3 regions of the Streptomyces sp. JH34 genome follow, and region 2 is predicted to be linked to each of the others. Evidence: riboswitches for the same ligand, from Rfam matches in the RefSeq annotation. Region 2 holds a riboswitch; each other region holds the start of a gene.
The links. Region 2 has a riboswitch for cobalamin ahead of LWJ43_RS30915 (ABC transporter substrate-binding protein). Riboswitches for the same ligand answer to the same signal wherever they lie in the genome.
Positions count from the first base shown of each region.

Region 1: another riboswitch for cobalamin. It lies ahead of LWJ43_RS02715 (energy-coupling factor ABC transporter permease); the one in region 2 lies ahead of LWJ43_RS30915 (ABC transporter substrate-binding protein).
Region 3: another riboswitch for cobalamin. It lies ahead of cobN (cobaltochelatase subunit CobN); the one in region 2 lies ahead of LWJ43_RS30915 (ABC transporter substrate-binding protein).

Region 1 covers NZ_JAJSOO010000001.1:554,415-561,635, forward strand. Annotated here, with positions in the region: gene accA (acetyl-CoA carboxylase carboxyl transferase subunit alpha) at 1-1,225, opposite strand, end outside; gene LWJ43_RS02685 (NAD-dependent epimerase/dehydratase family protein) at 1,261-2,016, opposite strand; gene LWJ43_RS02690 (Gfo/Idh/MocA family protein) at 2,026-2,835, opposite strand; gene LWJ43_RS02695 (hypothetical protein) at 2,876-3,970, shown strand; gene LWJ43_RS02700 (DUF7489 domain-containing protein) at 4,084-4,398, opposite strand; gene LWJ43_RS02705 (SCO0607 family lipoprotein) at 4,532-4,792, shown strand; gene LWJ43_RS02710 (universal stress protein) at 4,945-5,868, shown strand; cobalamin riboswitch at 5,917-6,100, shown strand; gene LWJ43_RS02715 (energy-coupling factor ABC transporter permease) at 6,131-6,841, shown strand; gene LWJ43_RS02720 (energy-coupling factor ABC transporter substrate-binding protein) at 6,838-7,206, shown strand; gene cbiQ (cobalt ECF transporter T component CbiQ) at 7,213-7,221, shown strand, end outside.
Region 2 covers NZ_JAJSOO010000001.1:6,884,313-6,891,533, forward strand. Annotated here, with positions in the region: gene LWJ43_RS30895 (type B 50S ribosomal protein L31) at 125-388, shown strand; gene LWJ43_RS30900 (carbohydrate kinase family protein) at 502-1,452, shown strand; gene LWJ43_RS30905 (acyl-CoA dehydrogenase family protein) at 1,501-3,345, shown strand; gene LWJ43_RS30910 (hypothetical protein) at 3,342-3,512, shown strand; cobalamin riboswitch at 3,596-3,782, shown strand; gene LWJ43_RS30915 (ABC transporter substrate-binding protein) at 3,814-4,887, shown strand; gene LWJ43_RS30920 (FecCD family ABC transporter permease) at 4,884-5,969, shown strand; gene LWJ43_RS30925 (ABC transporter ATP-binding protein) at 5,966-6,811, shown strand; gene LWJ43_RS30930 (PRC and DUF2382 domain-containing protein) at 6,874-7,221, opposite strand, start outside.
Region 3 covers NZ_JAJSOO010000001.1:3,514,430-3,521,650, forward strand. Annotated here, with positions in the region: gene cobN (cobaltochelatase subunit CobN) at 77-3,676, opposite strand; cobalamin riboswitch at 3,741-3,889, opposite strand; gene cobG (precorrin-3B synthase) at 3,998-5,299, shown strand; gene LWJ43_RS15615 (precorrin-8X methylmutase) at 5,374-6,000, shown strand; gene cobJ (precorrin-3B C(17)-methyltransferase) at 5,997-7,221, shown strand, end outside.

The DNA of each region.
Region 1 (7,221 bases), 6.3 Mb from region 2:
CCTTCTCCGCCTCCAGCCCGGGGTGGGCGCCGGGGGTGTCGATGAGGGTGACCACGGGCAGGGCGAGCTTCGCCGCGAGCCGCATCAGCCGGGCCGCCTTCCGGTAGCCCGAGGGGGTCGGCATGCCGTAGTCGTGCGCGACGAGCTCGGTGGTGGTGTGCCCTTTCCGGTGGCCGATGACCACGAGCGGGGTGCCGTCGATGCGGCCGAGGCCGGCGACGATCGCGGGACTGTCCCCGGACAGCCGGTCGCCGTGCAGTTCCTCGAAGTCGTCGAGCATCTGGCCGAGGTAGTCCTGCGTGGTGGGACGGCCGAGGTCCCTGGCACCCCGGACCGCTGTCCACGCGTCCTCTTCGGGCAGCTGCCGGTAGTCCTCTATCAGCGCTCCGTCGCCGCCCGCCGGGCCCGGCCGCTCCCCCGACGCGAAGGACAGCAGCCGGGCCAGTTTCGTGCGCAGTCCGGACCGGGGGCAGACGAGGTCCATGAAGCCCCGGGACAGAAGGGATTCCGCGGACTGGAAACCGGGCGGCAGACTCTGCCGGATGGTCTGTTCGATCACCCGGGCACCGGCGAAGCCCATCCGGGCCCCCGGTTCGGCGATGATCACGTCGCTGAGTGAGGCGAAGGAGGCAGCCACCCCGCCGTAGGTGGGATCCGTGACGAGCGACATCGTCAGGATGCCCGCCTCGTCGAGCCGCGCCATCGCCTGACTGGTCGTGGCCATCTGCATCAGGGCGAGGGCCCCTTCCTGCATCCGCGCCCCGCCCGACGCGGTGACGAGCAGGAGCGGTGTCCGTTCCCGCAGCGCGGTGTCCGCCGCGTGGGCGATCAGTCCGCCGACGGCGCTGCCGAGACTGCCGCCCATGAAACGGAAGTCCATCACCGCCACGATCAGCGGCAGTCCCCGGACGGTGCCGCGGGCGCAGAGCACGGCCTCGTCCAGACCGGTGCGCTCGCGAGCCTCCCGCAGCCGCTCGGGATAGGCCCGCACGTCGACGAACCCCAGCGGGTCCCCGGTCCGTACCGGGTGCACGAGCGGTTCCACACCACCTGGGTCGAGGAGGCCGGCCAGCCGCTCCGGCGCGGTCAGGGGACCGTGCCGCCCGCAGTGGGGGCAGACCCGGTCGTTGCGGACGAACCGCTTGCCGTAGACGGGGGCCCGGCAGCCGGGGCAGAGGACCCAGTCCGGTACATGGGTGTCCGGGGGCGGAGCAGTCGTGGTCATGGCCGCCAGTGTGGCCACCGGCCTTCCAAGTCCGCTCAAGCCGGACTCGAAGGCGCGACGGCTGCCAGATAGGAGTCGATGACCTGCCGGTAGTAGCAGGGCCCGAAGCCCAGCTCCGCGGCCTTCGGGACGAGCCCGTGCATCCGCTCGGTGGACACGGGTCCCTCCGCGGGTACGTCGACGGTGTGGTGCTCGGCCACGACACCGGTGCGGTGTTCGAGGTGGCCGACGATGTCCTCCACGGCCGCCTCCCAGCCGGAGGCGATGTTGACCACCTGCCGCGAGACGTCCTCGTGGAGGAGGCTCTCGAGCAGGGACACGGCGTGGCGGACGTCGATCAGGTCACGGCGCGCTCCCCGGTGGACGCGGACGCGGCCCCGCCGGACCTGTGCGACCAGCGAGGGCAGGAACTGGTGCGGGCGCTGTCCCGGGCCCACCGGGTAGGCGAGACGCAGGATCAGGTGGTCCGCGCCCGAGTTCCTGATGACCTCCTCCATGGCAAGTTTGTGTCTGCCGTACGGGGACGAGGGGCGTACGGGGCCGTCCTCCCGCCCGGCACCATGCCGTAGCCCGTACATACCGGCGGACGAGGTCGAGAAGTACACGAGTCGCCGGCCGTTGCGCAGGCACCGGCCGAGAGTGTCGTACAACAGTGCGGCCTCGCGGGCGAACTGGTCCTCGGCGACGCCGTCGCCGCTGGACACGCCGGCCGCGAAGGCGACGACACGGGGGTGCGATCCGGCGAGCGGCCGGATGCTGCGCGCCAGGAAACCGTGGCCGATGATGCGCATGTGTGGCTCCTATGCGGCGCGGGGGGCGGGAGCATCCGCCCGTCGGATGCGCTCCACCAGGTCGGCTTGGCGAAGGATCTGCTCTCCGTACCCGGTGAGGTCACCACCGCCCAGGGCGGTGCCGGCGAAGGCGGTGACGATGTTGGCGAAGTGGTCGTCGGCCTCGAGTGTCAGTTCCTCGGTGCCGTCCTTGTCCTCGATGCGCACCACGGGCCGCAGGTCGGGCGGCGGGGTGAACGCCCGGTCCAGTGAGAGGAGGCCCTCGCTGCCGCAGATGCGGTAACGGCACTGGTAGGCGTGGGCCATGCCGAAGGTCAGCTGGGCGGTGGTCCGGTCCGAGGACAGCAGCGCCGCCCCCGCCAGGTCGACCCCGCCGGCCGGACCGGTGGCCAAGGGGGTACCGGTTGCGGGCGCGTCGCTCATGAGCACGGCGCCCACCACGGACAGGCCCGGGCCGCAGAAGTACTGCGCCGCCCGGACGGTGTAGACGCCCAGGTCGAGCAGTGCACCGCCGCCGAGGCCGGGACGGTTGCGGATGTCGTCCGCGGGAAGCGGCGGGATGGTGAACTCGGCTGCGAAGGAACGCGGTTCGCCGATGCGTCCGGCGGCGACGAGCTCGGTGACGCTCCGGTGGACGGAGTGGTGGAGGAACATGAAGCTCTCCATCAGCAGCAGTCCCCGTCGTCCGCCGAGGGCGACGAGGTCCCGGGCGTCGGCGGCGGTCGTGGTGAGCGGCTTCTCCCCGAGGACATGTTTTCCGGCTTCCAGAGCGCGCGCGATCCATGGGGCCCGCAGCGCGGCGGGCAGCGGGATGTACACGGCGTCCACATCGGTGCGCCGCAGCAGTTCCTCGTATCCCGTGACCGTCCTCCACCGCTACGGCGTACCCGGCAACGAGCGCCTCGTCGTCCTGGTCAGCGACGGCGCGCACTACGCGCCGATCCCCGACGACCGCAGCGGCGAAACCGTCTCCGGCACCCAGGACCCGGTGTCGCTCATGGAGGACCTGCACGCGGGCCTCGGCATTCGTCTGCACGCGGTCGGGATCAGCGACGAGGCCCTGTTCGACCGTTGGTGGCAGGCACAGCGGCACCGTCCCGACTGGACTCCGCAGGCCCACGAGAGCATGGTGCCCAACCACCGGATGCTGGTCGACCTGGTGACCGTCGCCGGCGGCGACCGGCAGCGCATCGGCGGCCTGGACGTCCTGGAGAAGTACTTCGCCGAGCTGGGGAGCGGAGTCGTACGGGCCGTGGGGCGCCCGGCCCGTCCGCGCCTGCCCGCCTTTCAGCTGACGCCCGAGCGGCTGGCCGCGGAACCCCAGCCCCGAGTCGCGACCGATCCCCGGCAACGCCGCACCTGGGAAGCGGCTGCCGAGGACACCCTGGTCGCCTACAGCAGGGTCTGCGAGGCGTCACGGGCCCGCCTCGGCTACCAGCTGCTCCGCTCCTCACCGCCCGACGACTTCGCCCGCCTGCGCCGACAGTGCGTCGACCGCGCGGACTTCACGGCCTGGCTGTCCGTGGCCTACCAGGTCTTCAACGAGCGCCTGCACGCCCCCCTGCGCATTCCGAGGAAGGATCCGGCGAAGGTACTGGATCTCCCTCAGCTCGCGGCGGCCTTCTGGGACGGCCGCATGTCCCAACTGCACGAACTGCGCAACTTCTACCATCACGACCGTGACATGGAGGAGCGGGCGGAGCGGAACCGTGTCGCGGGAGGCATCATCCACAAGCACACGGGCAGCTTCGCCCCGCTGGAGAGCGACGCCGACGCCTGGCGCGCACTGCAACTGGGGCTGGTGCGTGACCTGGCGGCCCTCCTCAACGAGGCCCACGCGATTCTCGACGCGGCACCGGAACCCGAGGCGGCGGCGGAGGAGCCCGCACACGCCCCGCAGGCCGGTCAGGCCCAGGCGGGCGGCATCCGCGTCAAGTCGCAGGGCTACGACTGAGCCCGCACCGCCCGGCTTCGTCCGACGGCAGCTCCCTCGGGGCCGCCGGGGCGGGTGTGGAGCGCGTAGGTGGCAAAGGCGTGCCGGACGGTGCGGCAGAGCTGTTCGCTCCGTTACTCCGACCGCTCCGACCGCTCCGACCGCTCCGGCCAGCGCCTACCCCACTCCTTGACCACCCGGTCGCCGACGGCGAGCGACCGGTACGTCCGGCCGTTCACCTCGATGCTGAGCTCCCGCCCCTCGTCGGTGCGGATGTGCATCATGTAGCGGCCCGTCGGGCCGTAGGTACCGGTCGAACTGCTCACCCCCCGGCCGGTGACCTCCCCGGAGTAGGCGTCCTTGCTCTCGCGCGACCCGTGCGCGGCGATCATCGCCAGGACCAGGGCGAGCGGGCCGAAGGAGAGGAGCAGGACAACGGTGTTCGACATGTGCGACCCCCCGCATCGACGACGGCACAGGCCATCCACGGCAGCGTACCGGTCTTGTGGGCACCCGCCCAGAAGGCATATCGGAAAGGGCTGTTCGGCCCCGGTCCGGCGTCAGGGCTGACTCATAACCGGCCTGGTCGCGGTGACAGCACTCGCGGGCTGTGCCGGCGTCGAGTACCGGGAGGACATGTGCAGCGACGGTGAATACCCCGTCCTGTCCGTGGGCGGAACCGGCTCCGCCTGTGTCCCGGACGCGGAGGAGCCGTCCTCGGGATTCGCGCGGTATCCGGAGGGCAAGGTGCCGCAGCAGGTCGACGACAAGTGGGACGTGTACTGGGACACCCACACGCTCGACGAGGACGGGACCGTCGTCGACGCTCCGGAACCGGGCTGACCCGGGAAAGCCTGCCCCCCGGAAGCCAGGAGGCCGCTCCGCCGCCTCCGTCCCCGCGAAAACGCCCTGGTGGCCCGTGCGTGCGCTGGCCGCACACCGTACCGCGGTGACAGCATGGAAGAGGCGGACAAGGAACAGCGTCAGGAGCAGCCATGGCTACCCGCCCGTCCGATGCCACGCAGAATCCGAGGACGGTCGTGGGTGTGGACGGCTCGGAACACGCCAGGACCGCCATGCTCTGGGGCGCGGCGGACGCCGCGAGGCATCGTCGACGTCTGCTGCTCGTGCACGCCGCCGACCTCGACCGCCTGGACCGGTTCGCGTCGTTCGAGACGTCCGAACATCTGCGGGACAACGGCAACGCCGTCCTGACGACGGCGGCGGAGGAGATACGCGAGCGGTTCCCCGAACTCGACGTCGACGTCAAGCTGAGCCGCAGGAAGCCGGTTCCCGCTCTCCACGCGTCCGTGAGGCCCGGCAGCACGATCGTCGTCGGCAGCAGGGGGTCCGGCGGATTCGGTCCTCTGCTGCTGGGCTCGACGGGCCTGGAGGTCGTCGTCGGCAGTCCCGCGCCCGTCGTGGTCGTCCGCGGGGAGTTCGAGCGCGAGGACGCTCCGGTCACGGCCGCCGTGCGGGACGAGCACGACGCCCGGTGGCTGGTCCGTGCCGGACAGGAGGCACAGGCCCGCAACAGCCCCCTCCGGCTCGTGAGCGTGCGCGGCCTGCTCGCACGCTTCGGTGGGACGGCGCGGGACGAGGCCGGGGGGTCCGCGGACCCCGACGAGCGGCTCCTGGCCGACCTGGCGTCCCGGATCCATGAGAGCGCGCCCGGTCTCGCCGTACGCACCGAGGTGGTCGCGGCCCGCTCCGCGGCGTCCGCGCTCGTCGACGCCAGCCGGCACGCGGGTCTCCTGGTCATGGGAAGCCATGAGCGGCGCGGCGCCTCCGTACTGGGACTGGGCCACGTCGTGCACGCCCTCCTGCACCACTCCCGGTGTCCGGTCCAGATCGTGCCGTACCGGCATGACGAGGAGAGGGGCGTCGTGGAGGAAGGGCTCAGGGACGACGAGGGCTGAGGCCGGCAACCGCGAGCGGGCCCGCTTGTCATGTTCACCCACGTGGGACTACTGTCGCCACGCCTTGGTGAACGGGAAATCCGGTGTGATGCCGGTGCGGCCCTCGCCACTGTGATCGGGAAGTCCGGCTCCGGCCCTCACGGGCAGCCACTGGGTCCTTGTGACCCGGGAAGGCGGAGTTCGGGCGGTGTCACCCGTAAGCCAGGAGACCGGCCAAGGCACTTCAACCATCCACGAGGTGCTGGAGAGGGTCTGCTGAGTCATGCACATCGCCGAGGGTTTTCTGCCTCCGGCGCACGCGATCGCCTGGGGTGTCGCGTCCGCGCCGTTCGTCGTCCACGGAGTCCGGTCACTCACGCGTGAGGTCAGGGACAACCCTGAGAGCACGCTGCTCCTGGGGGCCTCCGGGGCCTTCACGTTCGTTCTCTCCGCATTGAAGATCCCTTCGGTGACGGGAAGTTGCTCCCATCCCACGGGTACGGGACTCGGGGCCATCCTGTTCCGTCCGCCGATCATGGCGGTCCTGGGCACGATCACCCTGCTGTTCCAGGCCCTGTTGCTGGCCCACGGCGGTCTGACCACGCTCGGAGCCAACGTCTTCTCGATGGCGATCGTCGGCCCCTGGGCCGGATACGCGGTCTTCAGACTGCTGCGCCGGTACGACGTGCCGGTGATGGTGGCGGTGTTCTCCGGCGCGTTCGTCGCCGACCTGTCCACCTACTGCGTCACCAGCGTGCAGTTGGCACTCGCCTTCCCGGACCCGAGCAGCGGGGTCCTCGGCGCGCTCGGCAAGTTCGGCTCCATCTTCGCGGTCACCCAGATCCCGCTCGCCGTGAGTGAGGGGCTCCTGACCGTGCTGGTGATGCGGCTTCTCGTGCAGTCCAGCAAGGGAGACCTGACCCGGCTCGGCGTGTTCCTCGCCGGTAGGCGGGCCCGCACGGAGAAGGCCGAGACCGAGGCGGTGGCCCGATGAACAAGGACACGAAGATCAACGCTCTTCTCCTGACCGTGGTGGCCGCGCTGGCCGTCCTGCCGCTGGCCCTGGGGCTCGGCGACGGCGAGGAGGAACCGTTCACGGGCGCCGACGCCCAGGCCGAGACGGCGATCACCGAGATCGATCCCGATTACGAACCCTGGTTCTCGCCGCTGTACGAACCGCCGTCCGGCGAGATCGAGTCGGCCCTGTTCGCCCTTCAGGCCGCGCTCGGCGCCGGCGTCCTCGCCTACTACTTCGGCCTGCGGCGCGGGCGACGTCAGGGCGAACTCCGCGCGACGGCGGAGCAGGAGAGAGGTGGCACCGGGGGCGGTGCCGGGGAGTCGACGGCCCGGAGGACCTGAGCGAACATGCTGCCG
Region 2 (7,221 bases):
CCTGCTCCGTACGGACGCCGCTTTCATGCTCCGTACGGACGCCCCCGGATCGCGCGGGCCGCCGCCCTTGGCGAGGCTGGCCCGGAGCCGGGACGCGAGATCCCCCGTACTTCCAGGAGCACAGATGCAGCAGGACAAGCACCCGTCGTACCGTCCCGTGGTCTTCCGTGACCGTTCCGCCGGGTACGCCTTCCTGACCCGGTCCACCGCGTCGAGCGAGCAGACGATCGACTGGGACGACGGCAACAGCTACCCGGTCGTCGACGTGGAGATCTCCGCCGAGAGCCACCCGTTCTTCACCGGCAAGGCGCGGGTCGTGGACACCGAGGGCCGGGTAGCGAAGTTCGAGCGGCGGTACGGGGACGAAGGGGGCAAGGGCGCCTCCTGAGCCCGGGTCTCCGCCGCTCACCGCGCCCGGGGCACAATCGGTGGGCAGTGTGTCCCGCGCCGGCCGTGCTCCGGCGGGGCACCCCCGCCCGAGCCTCCAGGAGACCCGCGCCCATGCCCGACAGCCCCGCCCTGCTGGTCATCGGCGAGTGCGTCGCCGACATCGTCCGGATGCCGGGCGCCCCGGACCGGACGCATCCCGGTGGAAGCCCCGCGAACGTCGCGTACGGGCTGGCCAGGCTGGGCCGGCGGACCACCTTGATCACCCAGCTCGGCCCCGACCCAAACGGGCGGCTGATCAAGGACCACCTGGAGTCGGCCGGTGTGCGGGTCCTGACCGACGGGAGCGGCGCGCCCACGCCCACCGCCACGGTCGGACTCGACGACGCGGGCCGGGCCACGTACGGATTCGAGATCACCTGGACGCTCGGCCCGGTGGAGCGGGCCGGTGAGCCTCCCCGCCACGTCCACACCGGGTCCCTCGCCACCGCCCTGGACCCCGGCGCGGGCACCGTCCTGGACCTCGTCCGGTCGCTCCGGGACGGGTCGACCGTCAGCTACGACCCCAACGTCCGGCCCGCGCTGATGGGTGACCACGCCCGGGCGGTGCGGCGGGCGGAAAGCTGCGTGGCGCTGAGCGACGTCGTCAAGGCCAGCGACGAGGACCTGCGGTGGCTGTACCCGGACGAGTCGCCGGAGGAGACGGCCGGGCGGTGGCTGCGCTCCGGTCCGGCGGTCGTCCTGGTGACCAGGGGGGCCGCGGGAGCCACGGCGTTCCTGCCGGGCTCGGCGGTGAGCACGGGCGCGCCGCCCGTGCGGATCGCGGACACGGTGGGAGCGGGCGACGCCTTCATGTCCGGCGCCCTGCACGCGCTGGCCTCGCACGGACTGCTCGGAACGGAGGGCCGCGCGGGACTGCGTTCCCTGGACACCACCCTCCTGGGCGACGTGCTGCGCCGTGCCGTGGCCTCGGCCGCGGTGACCGTCGCACGGGCCGGGGCCCTGCCTCCCGACCGGGAGGAGCTGGCCGCCGCCCTGGCGGGCGGGTCCGGCCCTGACCGGTAGGCGCGGGCCCAGGGTGTCCTCGCCCGTGCCCCGGTCGTTCACTTCGTTATGACCGTGACCCTTACCGACACCGTCCCACCGTCCACGACCGACCTGCTGACCGGCGTCCTCCTCGGTCCGGAGTTCCGCCGCGAGCACGGCTTCTGGCAGCGGCTGATCAGCACAGAACCGTTCCGCCGCCCCGCCGGCGGAACGCCCGAGGAGCGGCTGGAACTCGCCTACGCACGGTTGCGGATCCTCAATAGCGCCCTCGACAGCGGAGCACGGCTCGCCGCCGACCTCCGGGCGCTGGCCGCCCTGCACGCCTGGCTCGGTCCGGTGGATCCCGCCCTGACCACCGTGGCGGGCATCCACTACAACCTCTTCCTCGGCAGCCTCCTCGATCACGAGAGCGTCGGCAGCCGCGACCTGTCGGACTATCTGACGATGCGGCGCATCGGCACCTTCCTCTGTACGGAGGTGGCACACGGCAACAACGCCGCGGCCATGGAGACCACCGCGACGTACGACCGCGAACGGGACGGCTTCGTCCTGCACACCCCGAACGCGGGCGCGCAGAAGTTCATGCCCAACACCAGCCCCGCGGGCGGAGCCAAGACCGGTCTGGTCGCGGCGCGACTGGTGGCCGACGGCGCGGACCACGGGGTGCGCCTCTTCCTCGTGCCGCTCACCGACGACGAACAGGCGCTCCCGGGCGTCCGGGTGCGACGGCTCCCCGCCCGCATGGGCAGCCCCGTGGACCACTGCCTGACCTCGTTCGACCGGCTGTTCGTGGCGCGGGACGCCCTGCTGGGCTCCGGCGAGGACGGCGACGTCCAGGGGGAGTTCAGGACGGAGCCGGGAGACAGGCGCCGGCGTTTCCTGACCTCGATCGGGCGGGTCACCCCCGGCCGGATCTCCATGAGCGCCTGCGCGGCCGGCTCGGCCCGCGCGACCCTCGCGGTGGCCGTGCGCTACGGCGGCCACCGGCTGATCTCCGGCAGCCGCGGCGCGCCGCCCGTGCCGGTCAACGCCCACCGGACCCACCACGGGCCGCTCGCCTCGGCCATGGCCACCGTCTTCGCCATGACCCTGCTGTACCGCAGGGCACAGGAACGCTGGGAGGCCTGCACGGACGACGAGGGCCGGGCCGAGGCCGGGACGCTCGTCGACGTCGCCAAGGCGTGGATCACGTGGCGGGCCCGTGACGTCATCGTCCAGAGCCGTGAACGCTGCGGCGCGCAGGCACTCCTCGAGAACAACGGCATGACCGAACTCGTCACCGGAGTGGAGGGTGCCATCACGGCGGAGGGCGACAACATCGCCCTGTACACCAAGGCGGCCGCCGACATGCTCTTCGCCGCCGGGCCCGGCCGTGCGGACGACCGGGCCGCGCACACCGGCGACCTCGCCGACCCGCGCTTCCTCGGCGCACTCCTCGCCTCGGTCCAGGACATCTGGTTCGCCCGGGCCAGGGAGCGGGTGCTGCGGGCGGCGGACGCCGACGCGCTCGGACGCTGGAACGTCGCATCGGGCCCCGCGCTGCGCGGGGTCGAGGCCTATGCGTACCGGCAGGCCGCCGAGGCGTACGCCGAGGCCCGCGCCGCTCTGCCCGAAGGGGCCGCGAAGGACCGGCTGGGGGAACTGGAGCGCCTGTTCGCCGTCGAGTGGGTGGCTCGCAACAGCGGGGACCTGATGGCCGCCGGTCTCCTGAGCGGCGATCAGACCGAGACCCTGGCGCGGGACGCCGAGGAACTGATCACGGCCGTCGCCGCTCACGCCCCTCAGCTCGCCGACTCCTTCGCCCTGCCCGAGGCGCTGCTCGCCGACTGGCCGATCGCCGGCCCCGGCTACGCCGACGCCTACGACGACCCCGAGGGCCCCTGGAACACCGCCGCGACGGACGCCCGGTGAGCGCCCCGCGCAAGGAGCAGGTGATGTGCGGCGGGCTCGGCGAGCGCCTGGAGATCCTGGGTCTGCGTGCCGTGCTGCTGGCCTACTGGGGCACCACGTCCGTGCTCGCCCGTCGGTGCGGGAAGACGCAGAGCGGCGGCGGCGAATCGGTTCACCCCATGCGCTGACCCGCCCGACGGCCGTCGCCGGTACGGAGGGGAGCGGCTGCCCGACGACCGGCGACGGCCCCGAAGTCCGGCGACACGCCGCGTGATAGCTTGCAGACGCCAGTCACACTCCACGTGGAGTCAGGGAATCCGGTGTGAATCCGGAACTGACGCGCAGCGGTGAGGGGGACGGGCGGGGCCACTGCCACTGGAACACCCTCGGGTGCACCGGGAAGGCGCTCCGTCCGGACGAACCCGAGTCCGAAGACCTGCTGGCACCCGCTTCCGCACCGGGAGCGGAACACCGTACCGGGCTCCGCGCATGAGCCCAGAGACGCCGAGGGACCTTGTGCCGCCCATAGCTAGCACCGCATACCGAACCGCCCTGCTCATCACCGCACTTGTCCTCCTGACCTCCTGCGGCGGGGGTGGGAGCGCGTCCGACGGCGCCGCGCGGGAGGGCTCCGCCGACGGCTTCCCCGTGACGCTGGAGAACTGCGGTCGCACGGTGACCGTCGACGCGCCGCCGCGGCACGCCGTCTCCCTCGACCAGGGATCGACGGAGATCCTGCTCTCCCTGGGCCTCGCCGACCGGCTCGCCGGCAGCGCGACCTGGACGGACCCGGTGATGAAGGGGCTGGAGAAGGACGAGGCCGGGGTGCCCCGCATCGCGGAGAGCCGGCCCTCCTCCGAGAAGGTCCTCGCCGAGGAACCCGACTTCGTCAGCGCGTCGTTCGAGTCCACCCTAGGCAAGGGCGGTGTGGCGTCCCGGGACCAGTTCGAGGAGCTGGGCGTACCGACGTACCTCTCACCCACGGACTGCGCGGGCAAGGACAACACCGGCAGCAGCGACGGCTCCCGCACCGCACCACTGACCATGGACGGCGTCTACGGCGAAGTGCGTGACCTGGCCGAGGTGTTCGGAGTCCCGGAACGGGGCGAGAAGCTGGTCGGGAGTCTCCAGGAAAGGATCGCGGAGGCGACCGCGGACGTCGACGCGTCCGGCACCACCCTGCTCTACTGGTTCGCCAACGCCGAGGCCCCCTATCTGGCGGGCTGCTGCGGAGCCCCCGGCATCATCACCGAGGAGCTCGGCGCGAAGAACGTCTTCGACGACACCCACGAGGAATGGCCCCAGATCAACTGGGAGACCGTCGCCGACCGCGATCCGGACGTGCTGGTGATCGGCGACCTGACCCGCAGGTCGCAGACGGCCGAGAGCGCCGAGAAGAAGATCGCCTTCCTGGAGTCCAACCCCGCCACGAAGAATCTGGACGCCGTCCGGCACAAGCGGTACGTCCTGCTCAGCGGCCAGGCCATGAACCCGACCGTCCGGACCGTGGAGGGCGTCGAGCGTGTCGCGGCGGGGCTGCGCTCGTTCGGACTCGCGAGGTGACGGGGACCGCACCCGACCCTGACACGGATACGCGGCTGTCCCCTCCGGCGCGGACGCCCTCCGGGGCACGGATCCTGCGCGAAGGTGCCCTGTGGAGTGCCGGGATCGCCCTGCTTCTCCTGTCCGTGGCGGTCGCCGTCACGATCGGCCCCGCCCGCGTCTCCGTCCCGGACGTCTGGTCCGCGGTGGGCTCGCACCTCGGCCTGGGTGAGGGGCGGCTGACCCCGATACGGGACGGCATCATCTGGAACCTGCGCATGCCCCGCACCCTGCTCGCAGCGGTCTGCGGGGCCGGGCTCGCGGTGTGCGGCACCGTGATGCAGTCGCTGCTGCGCAACCCGCTCGCCGACCCCTTCGTCCTCGGCGTGTCCTCGGGGGCGTCCACCGGGGCGGTCGTGGTCGTCGTCCTGGGCGTCGGCGGGGGAGCGGTGTCGGTCTCGGGCGGCGCCTTCGTCGGCGCCCTGTGCTCGTTCGCCCTCGTGCTGCTGCTGAGTCACACACTCGGCGGATCCACCGACCGGGTCGTGCTCTCCGGGGTCGCGGCCATGCAGCTCTTCTCCGCGCTCACCTCGTTCGTCGTGATGACCGCCGCCGACGCCGAACAGACCAGGGGAGTGCTCTTCTGGCTGCTCGGCTCGCTGAGCGGGGTCGGCTGGACCGACGTGTGGACGTGCTCCGCCGTGCTGGCCGTGACCCTGGTCATCTGCCTCGGTCATGCCCGTACCCTCGACGCCTTCGCCTTCGGCCAGGACGCCGCGGCCGCCCTCGGCGTGCACGTGGCCCGCACCCGGATCGTGCTGCTCTGCGCGACCGCCCTGCTGACCGCCGCCCTCGTCAGCTCGGCGGGCGCGATCGGGTTCGTCGGCCTCGTCCTGCCGCACGCCGCCCGGGCGCTGACCGGTTCGGGGCACCGGAGACTGCTCCCGGTGACCGCGCTCGCCGGCGCCGTGTTCCTGGTCTGGGTCGACACGCTGGCCAGGACCGTCCTCGACCCGCAGGAGGTCCCGGTCGGGGTGGTCACCTCCCTCATCGGTGTGCCCGTGTTCGTCCTGATCCTCCACCGCACCCGGAGAAGCGCATGACACCCGGCGAGCACGGGACAGGCACCCCGGGCGACGGCCTGCGGGCCGCCCGGATCACCCGGGAGGCCGGCGGGCGGATCGTCCTCGACGGGGTGAGCATCGCGCCGCCGCCCGGCGCCACGGTCGGGCTCCTGGGACCGAATGGCTCCGGCAAGACCACGCTGCTGCGCGTGATGGCCGGCGTGCTCGCACCCGGCGCGGGCGTCGTGACCCTCGACGGCCGCACGCTCGCCGAGACCGGCCGGAGGGCGGTGGCCCGCCGCGTGGCCGTCGTCGAGCAGCACGCGGTGACCCAGGTCGACCTGAGCGTCCTGGACGTCGTCCGGCTCGGCCGCATCCCGCACCGCCGCGCCTGGTCCGCGTCCGGCCCCGAGGACGAGGAGGCCGTACGCGAGGCCCTCGCGCGCACCGGACTCGCCGACCGGGCCGCGCAGTCCTGGCACACCCTGTCCGGCGGTGAGCGCCAGCGGGTCCAGATCGCCCGCGCCCTCGCCCAGCAGCCGAGGGAACTCCTGCTGGACGAACCCACCAACCACCTGGACATCCAGCACCAGCTGGAGCTCCTGTCCCTGGTCGCCGCGCTGCCCGTGACGGCGGTGGTCGCGCTGCACGACCTCAACCTGGCCGCGATGTTCTGCGACCGGGTCACGGTCATGAAGGAGGGCCGGGTGGTGGCCGGCGGAACGCCCTCGGAGGTGATCACCGAGGAACTCATCGCCGACGTCTACCGGGTGCGCGCGGTGGTCACTCCGGAGGGGCCGGACGGGCGCCCTTCCGTGCGGTTCCTCCCGGGGAGAGCGGTCCACGCACGCTACGGGAGCGACGAGAGGGCGGGCCCGTGAACCACCCGGGTCCGCCCCTCGCTGGTGTCGCGCGGCCTTTCGCCGCCGTGTGAGGGGTCAGGTCAGCGACGACGTCCCTGGCCGTACTCGCCGCCCATGTCCTTGTCGCTGCCCATGTCCTTGCCGTCCGCGTAGTCGATCTTCTCCTTGCGGAGCTCCGCGGACACTTCCTTCTGTTCCGTGACCTTGCTGGTTTCGAGACGGACCCGCTCCACGGGGACCGCCTCCTTGCGGACGGTGGCTCGTTCGGCGTGCAGGGTGACTTCGACGTCCTGTTCGCCGAGTTCGCTCCGCCCCTTCACGGCTCCCTTCTCGCCGGGCTGCAGGGGCTCGCGCACCACGCGCACCTCCTCGTGGGACACCGGCACGGTCCGGGTGACGTTCTCCGTCACGACGTACTTGTGCAGGCG
Region 3 (7,221 bases), 3.4 Mb from region 2:
GACCCGCTGCCGGGAGGCGGCAAGACAGGGCGGCGGCGCGCCGACCGGAGTGCTCCCCGGCCGGCGCGCGCCCCGCTCAGTCCTCGCCCTCGAGATCGCCCTCGGTCTCCAGGAACACCTGGCGCAGCGCTTCGAGCACCGACGGGTCGGGCTTCTCCCACATCCCCCGGGACTCCGCCTCCAGGAGGCGCTCGGCGATGCCGTGGAGGGCCCAGGGGTTGGCCTGCTGGAGGAATTCGCGGTTCGTGGGGTCGAGGACGTACGTCTCGGTCAGCTTGTCGTACATCCAGTCCGCGACGACGCCCGTCGTCGCGTCGTAACCGAAGAGGTAGTCGACCGTCGCGGCCAGCTCGAAGGCGCCCTTGTAGCCGTGGCGGCGCATCGCCTCGATCCACTTGGGGTTGACCACCCGGGCGCGGAAGACCCGGGACGTCTCCTCGACCAGCGTGCGCGTACGGACCGTCTCGGGGCGGGTCGAGTCCCCGATGTACGCCTCGGGAGCGGAGCCCTTCAGCGCGCGCACGGTCGCGACCATGCCGCCGTGGTACTGGAAGTAGTCGTCCGAGTCCGCGATGTCGTGCTCACGGGTGTCGGTGTTCTTCGCCGCCACCGCGATCCGCTTGTAGGCGGTCTCCATCTCGTCGCGGGCCGGACGTCCGTCCAGCTCACGGCCGTAGGCGTAGCCGCCCCACACCGTGTAGACCTCGGCGAGGTCGGCGTCCGTCCGCCAGTCGCGCGAGTCGATGAGCTGGAGCAGCCCCGCCCCGTACGTCCCCGGGCGCGAGCCGAAGATACGGGTGGTGGCGCGCCGCTCGTCGCCGTGTTCGGCGAGGTCGGCCTGCGTGTGGGCGCGTACGAAGTTCCGCTCGGCGGGCTCGTCGAGCGAGGCCGCCAGGCGTACGGCGTCGTCGAGCAGGCCGATGGTGTGCGGGAAGGCGTCGCGGAAGAAGCCGGAGATCCGCAGCGTGACGTCGATGCGCGGGCGCCCCAGTTCCTCGTACGGGATCGCCTCCAGACCCGTGACGCGTCGCGAGGCGTCGTCCCAGACGGGGCGGACGCCGAGCAGCGCGAACGCCTCGGCGATGTCGTCACCGGCCGTGCGCATCGCGCTGGTGCCCCAGAGCGAGAGGCCGACCGAGGTGGGCCAGTCACCGTTGTCCGCGCGGTAGCGCTCCAGGAGCGAGTCGGCGAGGGCCTGGCCGGTCTCCCAGGCGAGGCGGGACGGGACGGCCTTCGGGTCGACGGAGTAGAAGTTACGGCCGGTCGGCAGGACGTTGACCAGACCGCGGAGCGGGGAGCCGGACGGGCCGGCGGGAACGAAGCCGCCGTTCAGCGCGTGGACCGCGTGGTCCAGCTCGTCCGTCGTCGCGGCGAGGCGGGGCACGACCTCGCGGGCGGCGAAGTCGAGGATGTCGGCGACGGCCTGCGGGTGCCCGGCGGCCACCACGGCGACGGCCGCCGGGTCCCAGTCCGCGTCGTCCATCGCCTGGACCAGCGCGCGGGCCTTCTCCTCGGTCTCGTCCGCCGCGGTGCGGGTCGCCGCCGACTCGTCCAGGCCAAGTGCCTCGCGCAGGCCCGGCAGCGAGGCCGTGCCGCCCCAGATCTGCCGGGCGCGCAGGACCGCGAGGACCAGGTTGACGCGGTCCTTGCCGGCCGGGGCACTACCCAGGACGTGCAGGCCGTCGCGGATCTGGACGTCCTTGATCTCACAGAGCCAGCCGTCGAGATGCATGATGAACTCGTCGAAGCCCTCGTCCTCGGGCCGGTCCTCCAGGCCCAGGTCGTGGTCGAGCTTCGCCGCCTGGATGAGGGTCCAGATCTGGGCGCGTACCGCCGGGAGCTTCGCCGGGTCCATCGCGGCGATCTGGGCGTGCTCGTCCAGGAGTTGTTCGAGGCGGGCGATGTCGCCGTAGCTGTCGGCGCGGGCCATCGGCGGCACGAGGTGGTCCACGAGGGTGGCGTGCACCCGGCGCTTGGCCTGGGTGCCCTCGCCCGGGTCGTTCACCAGGAACGGGTAGACCAGCGGCAGGTCCCCCAGTGCGGCGTCGGGGCCGCAGGCTGCGGAGAGGCCTGCGTTCTTGCCGGGCAGCCACTCCAGATTGCCGTGCTTGCCGAGGTGGATCATCGCGTCCGCGCCGAAGCCGTTGTCGTCGGCGGACGCGGCGATCCAGCGGTACGCGGCCAGGTAGTGGTGCGAGGGCGGCAGGTCAGGGTCGTGGTAGATCGCGATCGGGTTCTCGCCGAAGCCGCGCGGCGGCTGGATGAGGATGAGCAGGTTGCCGCGGCGCAGGGCCGCGAGCACGATGTCGCCCTCGGGGTTGCGGGACCGGTCGACGAACATCTCGCCGGGCGCCGGGCCCCAGTGCTCCTCCACGGCCTCGCGCAGTTCGGCGGGCAGCGTGGCGAACCAGCGGCGGTAGTCGGCCGCGGGGATCCTGACCGGGTTGCGGGCCAGCTGCTCCTCGGTGAGCCACTCCTGGTCGTGGCCGCCGGCCTCGATGAGCGCGTAGATCAGCTCGTCGCCGTCGCCGGAGACCAGGCCGGGGATCTCCTCCTCGGGGCCGAAGTCGTAGCCCTCCTCGCGGAGCCTGCGCAGCAGGGCGACGGCGCTGGCGGGGGTGTCGAGGCCGACCGCGTTGCCGATGCGGGAGTGCTTGGTCGGGTAGGCCGACAGGACCAGCGCGATCCGCTTCTCGGCCGCCGGGATGTGGCGGAGCCGCGCGTGGCGTACGGCGATCCCGGCGACCCTGGCGGCGCGCTCGGTGTCGGCGACGTACGCGGGCAGACCGTCCTCGTCGATCTCCTTGAAGGAGAACGGCACGGTGATCAGACGCCCGTCGAACTCCGGCACCGCGATCTGGGTGGCCGCGTCGAGCGGGGAGACACCCTCGTCGTTCTCCTCCCAGGCGGCACGCGGGCTGGTGAGGCAGAGCGCCTGGAGGACCGGGACGTCGAGGCCGGTGAGGGCGCCCGCGTCCCAGGACTCGTCGTCCCCGCCGGCCGACGCGGTCGCGGGCTTGGTGCCACCGGCCGCGAGGACGGTGGTCACTATGGCGTCCGCTGCACGGAGTTCGTCGATGAGTTCCGGTTCGGGCGACCGGAGCGAGGCGACGTACAGCGGGAGGGGGCGGGCGCCCGCGTCCTCCACGGCCGCGCAGAGCGCCTCGATGAACGCGGTGTTCCCGCTCATGTGGTGGGCGCGGTAGTAGAGCACCGCGACGGTCGGGCCGGTGACGTCACGGGCGGTCCGCTCCAGCGGGCCCCACGCGGGGGCCGGGGCGGGCGGCTCGAAGCCGTGGCCGGTGAGCAGCACGGTGTCGGAGAGGAAGCGGGCCAGCTGCTCCAGGTTGGCGGGTCCGCCGTGCGCGAGGTAGGCATGCGCCTCCGCCGCGATGCCGATGGGCACGGTCGACGCGGCCATCAGCTGGGCGTCGGGGGCCTGTTCACCTGTCAGCACGACGACGGGCCTGCCGGTGGCCAGCACCTGGTCCAGCCCCTCCTGCCAGGCACGGACACCGCCGAGGAGGCGTACGACGACGAGGTCGGCCTCCTCCAGCAGCTGCGGGAGGTCGTCGAGGGCGAGCCGGGAGGGGTTGGCGTAGCGGTAGCTGACCGGTCCCTGCGCGGCACGGGCGCTCAGCAGGTCGGTGTCGGACGTCGACAGGAGCAGGATCATGCGGCGTCAGCCCTCCTCGGGGTGTCCACGCCCCGGGCAGTGTCGGATCAGCTGCTCGGGCGGGACCGAGAGCCTGGGAAAGGGAGTTCCTGACTCGCACGGCCGGTGGGCCGGGCTCACAGTGGCGGGACCGCGCCGGAATCTCACCGGGCTTCCTCCCAAGTCGCCGTACGGCGATGGCGGACCGAACGGACCGCCGCTAGGCATAGTAGGCGGGAGGAGGGGGGTCCTGACCAGACGGCCCCCGCCCGGGCCCCGGACAGGGGGCCGGTGTCCCGTAGGTCACAGTGACCGTAGGGGTGCGTCACGGTCACGGTCGGTATGCTCGCCGCCATGTCCGCCTCCCCCCTTCCGCCCCGTTCTCCGGGCGACGCGTGTGCCCGGAGCAGCGGTGACGCCTGCCCCGGCGCGCTGCGTCTGCACCGGGCGGACGACGGTGCGCTGGCGCGGATCCGCATACCCGGCGGGGTGCTGACGCCCCGCCAGGCAGATGCGCTGGGACAGGCCGCCGAGCGCCTCGGTGACGGTGAGCTGCATCTCACCTCCCGCGGAAACGTGCAGCTGCGCGGGCTCGCGCCGGACTGCGGTGCCGAGCTGGCCGGGCTTCTGCACGAGGCCGGACTGCTCCCCTCCGAACGTCATGAACGCGTGCGCAACGTCGTCGCGTCCCCGCTCTCCGGGCTCGACGGCCTCGGGTCCGTCGACGTCGGACCGTGGCTGACCGGCCTCGACCGTCTGCTGTGCGGAAGCGCGGGCGCGACGGCGCTCTCCGGACGTTTCCTGTTCGCCCTCGACGACGGCCGCGGCGATGTGGACGCCCTCGGAGCCGACCTCACCCTGCTGGGCCAGGACGACGGCGACGCCCTGCTGCGCGTCGGGCACGTCGACGAGGTACTCCGCCTCCCCGCCGCCGAGGGCCCCCGCGCCGCGCTGACCGCCGCCGAGGCCTTCCTCGACTCCGCCCGGGAGACCGGCGCCTGGCGGGTGAAGGACCTGCCGGACGCAGCCGCCGCCGCGCTGCCCGCCGAGGTCCTCCGCCGGCTGCGGCGGACGGGGACCACCGTCACGACGGGCCGCCGACCCCGCCCCCTCGAAGCCCTGCCCCCGGCCCACGGGCCGGTTCCGGGCAGCCACCGCGAGGCCGCCCTGTCCGTCGGTGTGCCGCTGGGCCGGCTGGTACCGGCCCAGTGGCGGCTGCTGTCGGGCGCCGGGGAACTGCGCCTCACCCCGTGGCGCGGAATCGTCGTCACCGGCATCGGCCCCGGCCGGGCGGACAGCATGTCGGCCCGCCTCGCCGACGCCGGCCTGATCACCGGGCCCGGCTCCCCGTGGGCCGGGGTAGGCGCCTGCATCGGCCGGCCCGGCTGCGCGAAATCGCTGGCCGACGTGCGGACCGAGGCGGGGGCCGCCGTCGGACCTGCCGGACGGCTCCCTGTGTACTGGTCCGGGTGCGAACGCCGCTGCGGCCATCCGCACGGGGAGTGGATCGACGTGGTCGCCACCCCGGGCGGACACCGGATCTCCCACGTCCGGGGGGACCTGGCCACCGCGACGGCGACGGTACGGGACGACCCGGCGGCGCTGGCAGCGGCCGTGGCGACGGCCCGGGGCGCACGCACCTGACCACCACGCATGACCCCCTGTCCGGCCCCCTCTCCGACCTGTTCGGCGGGGAAGACGAAGAAAGCGACAGCACTGTGCACCAGTACGAGAAGGACGGACCGGCGATCTACCGCCAGTCCTTCGCCACCATCCGCGCGGAGGCGGATCTGGCAGGGCTGCCCGCCGACGTGAGCCAGGTCGCCGTCCGCATGATCCACGCCTGCGGCATGGTCGACCTCGTACGCGATCTCGCCTTCTCGCCGAACGTGGTGGCCGACGCCCGCGCGGCCCTGCGCTCCGGCGCACCGATCCTGTGCGACGTGGCCATGGTCGCCAGCGGCGTCACCCGCAAGCGGCTGCCCGCGGACAACGAGGTGATCTGCACCCTCTCCGACCCGGCCGTCCCCGGGCTGGCCGCAGAGCTGGGCACCACCCGCAGCGCGGCCGCCCTGGAGCTGTGGCGGGACCGGATGGAGGGCGCGGTCGTCGCCGTCGGCAACGCGCCCACCGCCCTCTTCCGGCTGCTGGAGATGATCGAGGAGGGCGCCCCGCGCCCCGCCGCCGTCATCGGAGTGCCCGTCGGTTTCATCGGGGCCGCCGAGTCCAAGGAGGCCCTGGCCTCCCACCCGTCCGGGCTGGAGCACCTCGTCGTACGGGGCAGGCGTGGGGGCAGCGCCATAGCCGCCGCCGCCCTCAACGCGATCGCCAGCGAGGAGGAGTGAGCGTGCCCGAGCAGCAGCGCGCAGGCGGCACGGGCCGGCTGTACGGCGTCGGGCTCGGCCCCGGCGACCCGGCCCTGATGACGGTGCGGGCGGTGCAGATCATCGGCGAGGCCGATGTCGTCGCGTACCACTCCGCCCGGCACGGCCGTTCCATCGCCCGCTCGATCGCGGCGCAGTACATCCGCGCCGACCACATCGAGGAGGCGCTGGTCTACCCCGTCACGACGGAGGCCACGGACCACCCCGGCGGCTACCGCGGCGCGCTGGACGAGTTCTACGCCGAGGCCGCGGCCCGCCTCGCGGTCCACCTCGACGCGGGACGCACCGTCGCCGTGCTGGCCGAGGGCGACCCGCTCTTCTACGGCTCGTACCAGCACATGCACAAGCGGCTCGCGGACCGTTACGACACCGAGGTCATCCCGGGCGTCACTTCGGTCAGCGCCGCCGCCGCCCGTCTCGGCACGCCGCTCGTCGAGGCCGAGGAGGTGCTGACGATCCTTCCCGGCACCCTGCCGGAGGAGGAACTGACCGCGCGTCTGGCGGCCACGGACTCCGCCGTGGTGATGAAGCTGGGCCGGACGTTCCCCGCCGTGCGCCGCGCGTTCGAGGCGTCGGGGCGGCTCCCCGAGGCGCGGTACGTCGAGCGCGCCACCATGGCCGGCGAACGGACCGGCGACCTCGCCGACACCGACGCGGACTCCGTGCCGTACTTCGCCGTCGCCGTGCTGCCGAGCCGGATCGACGCGCCCCGCCCCGAGCGGAGCCCCGGTACCGGCGAGGTCGTCGTGGTCGGCACCGGGCCGGCCGGACCGCTGTGGCTGACGCCCGAGACCCGTGGGGCGCTGGCCGCAGCCGACGACGTGGTCGGCTACACGACGTACCTGGACCGGGTGCCCGTCCGTCCCGGCCAGCGGCGCCACGGGTCCGACAACAAGGTGGAGTCCGAGCGCGCGGAATTCGCCCTCGACCTGGCGCGCCGCGGACACCGTGTCGCCGTGGTGTCCGGAGGCGACCCCGGGGTCTTCGCGATGGCCACCGCGGTCCTGGAAGTGGCCTCGCAGGACGCGTACGCGGACGTCGCCGTGCGGGTGCTGCCCGGGGTGACCGCGGCCAACGCCGCCGCGGCCAGGGCCGGTGCGCCACTGGGTCACGACTACGCCACCATCTCGCTCTCGGACCGGCTCAAGCCCTGGGAGGTCGTCGCCGGCCGGCTGCGCGCGG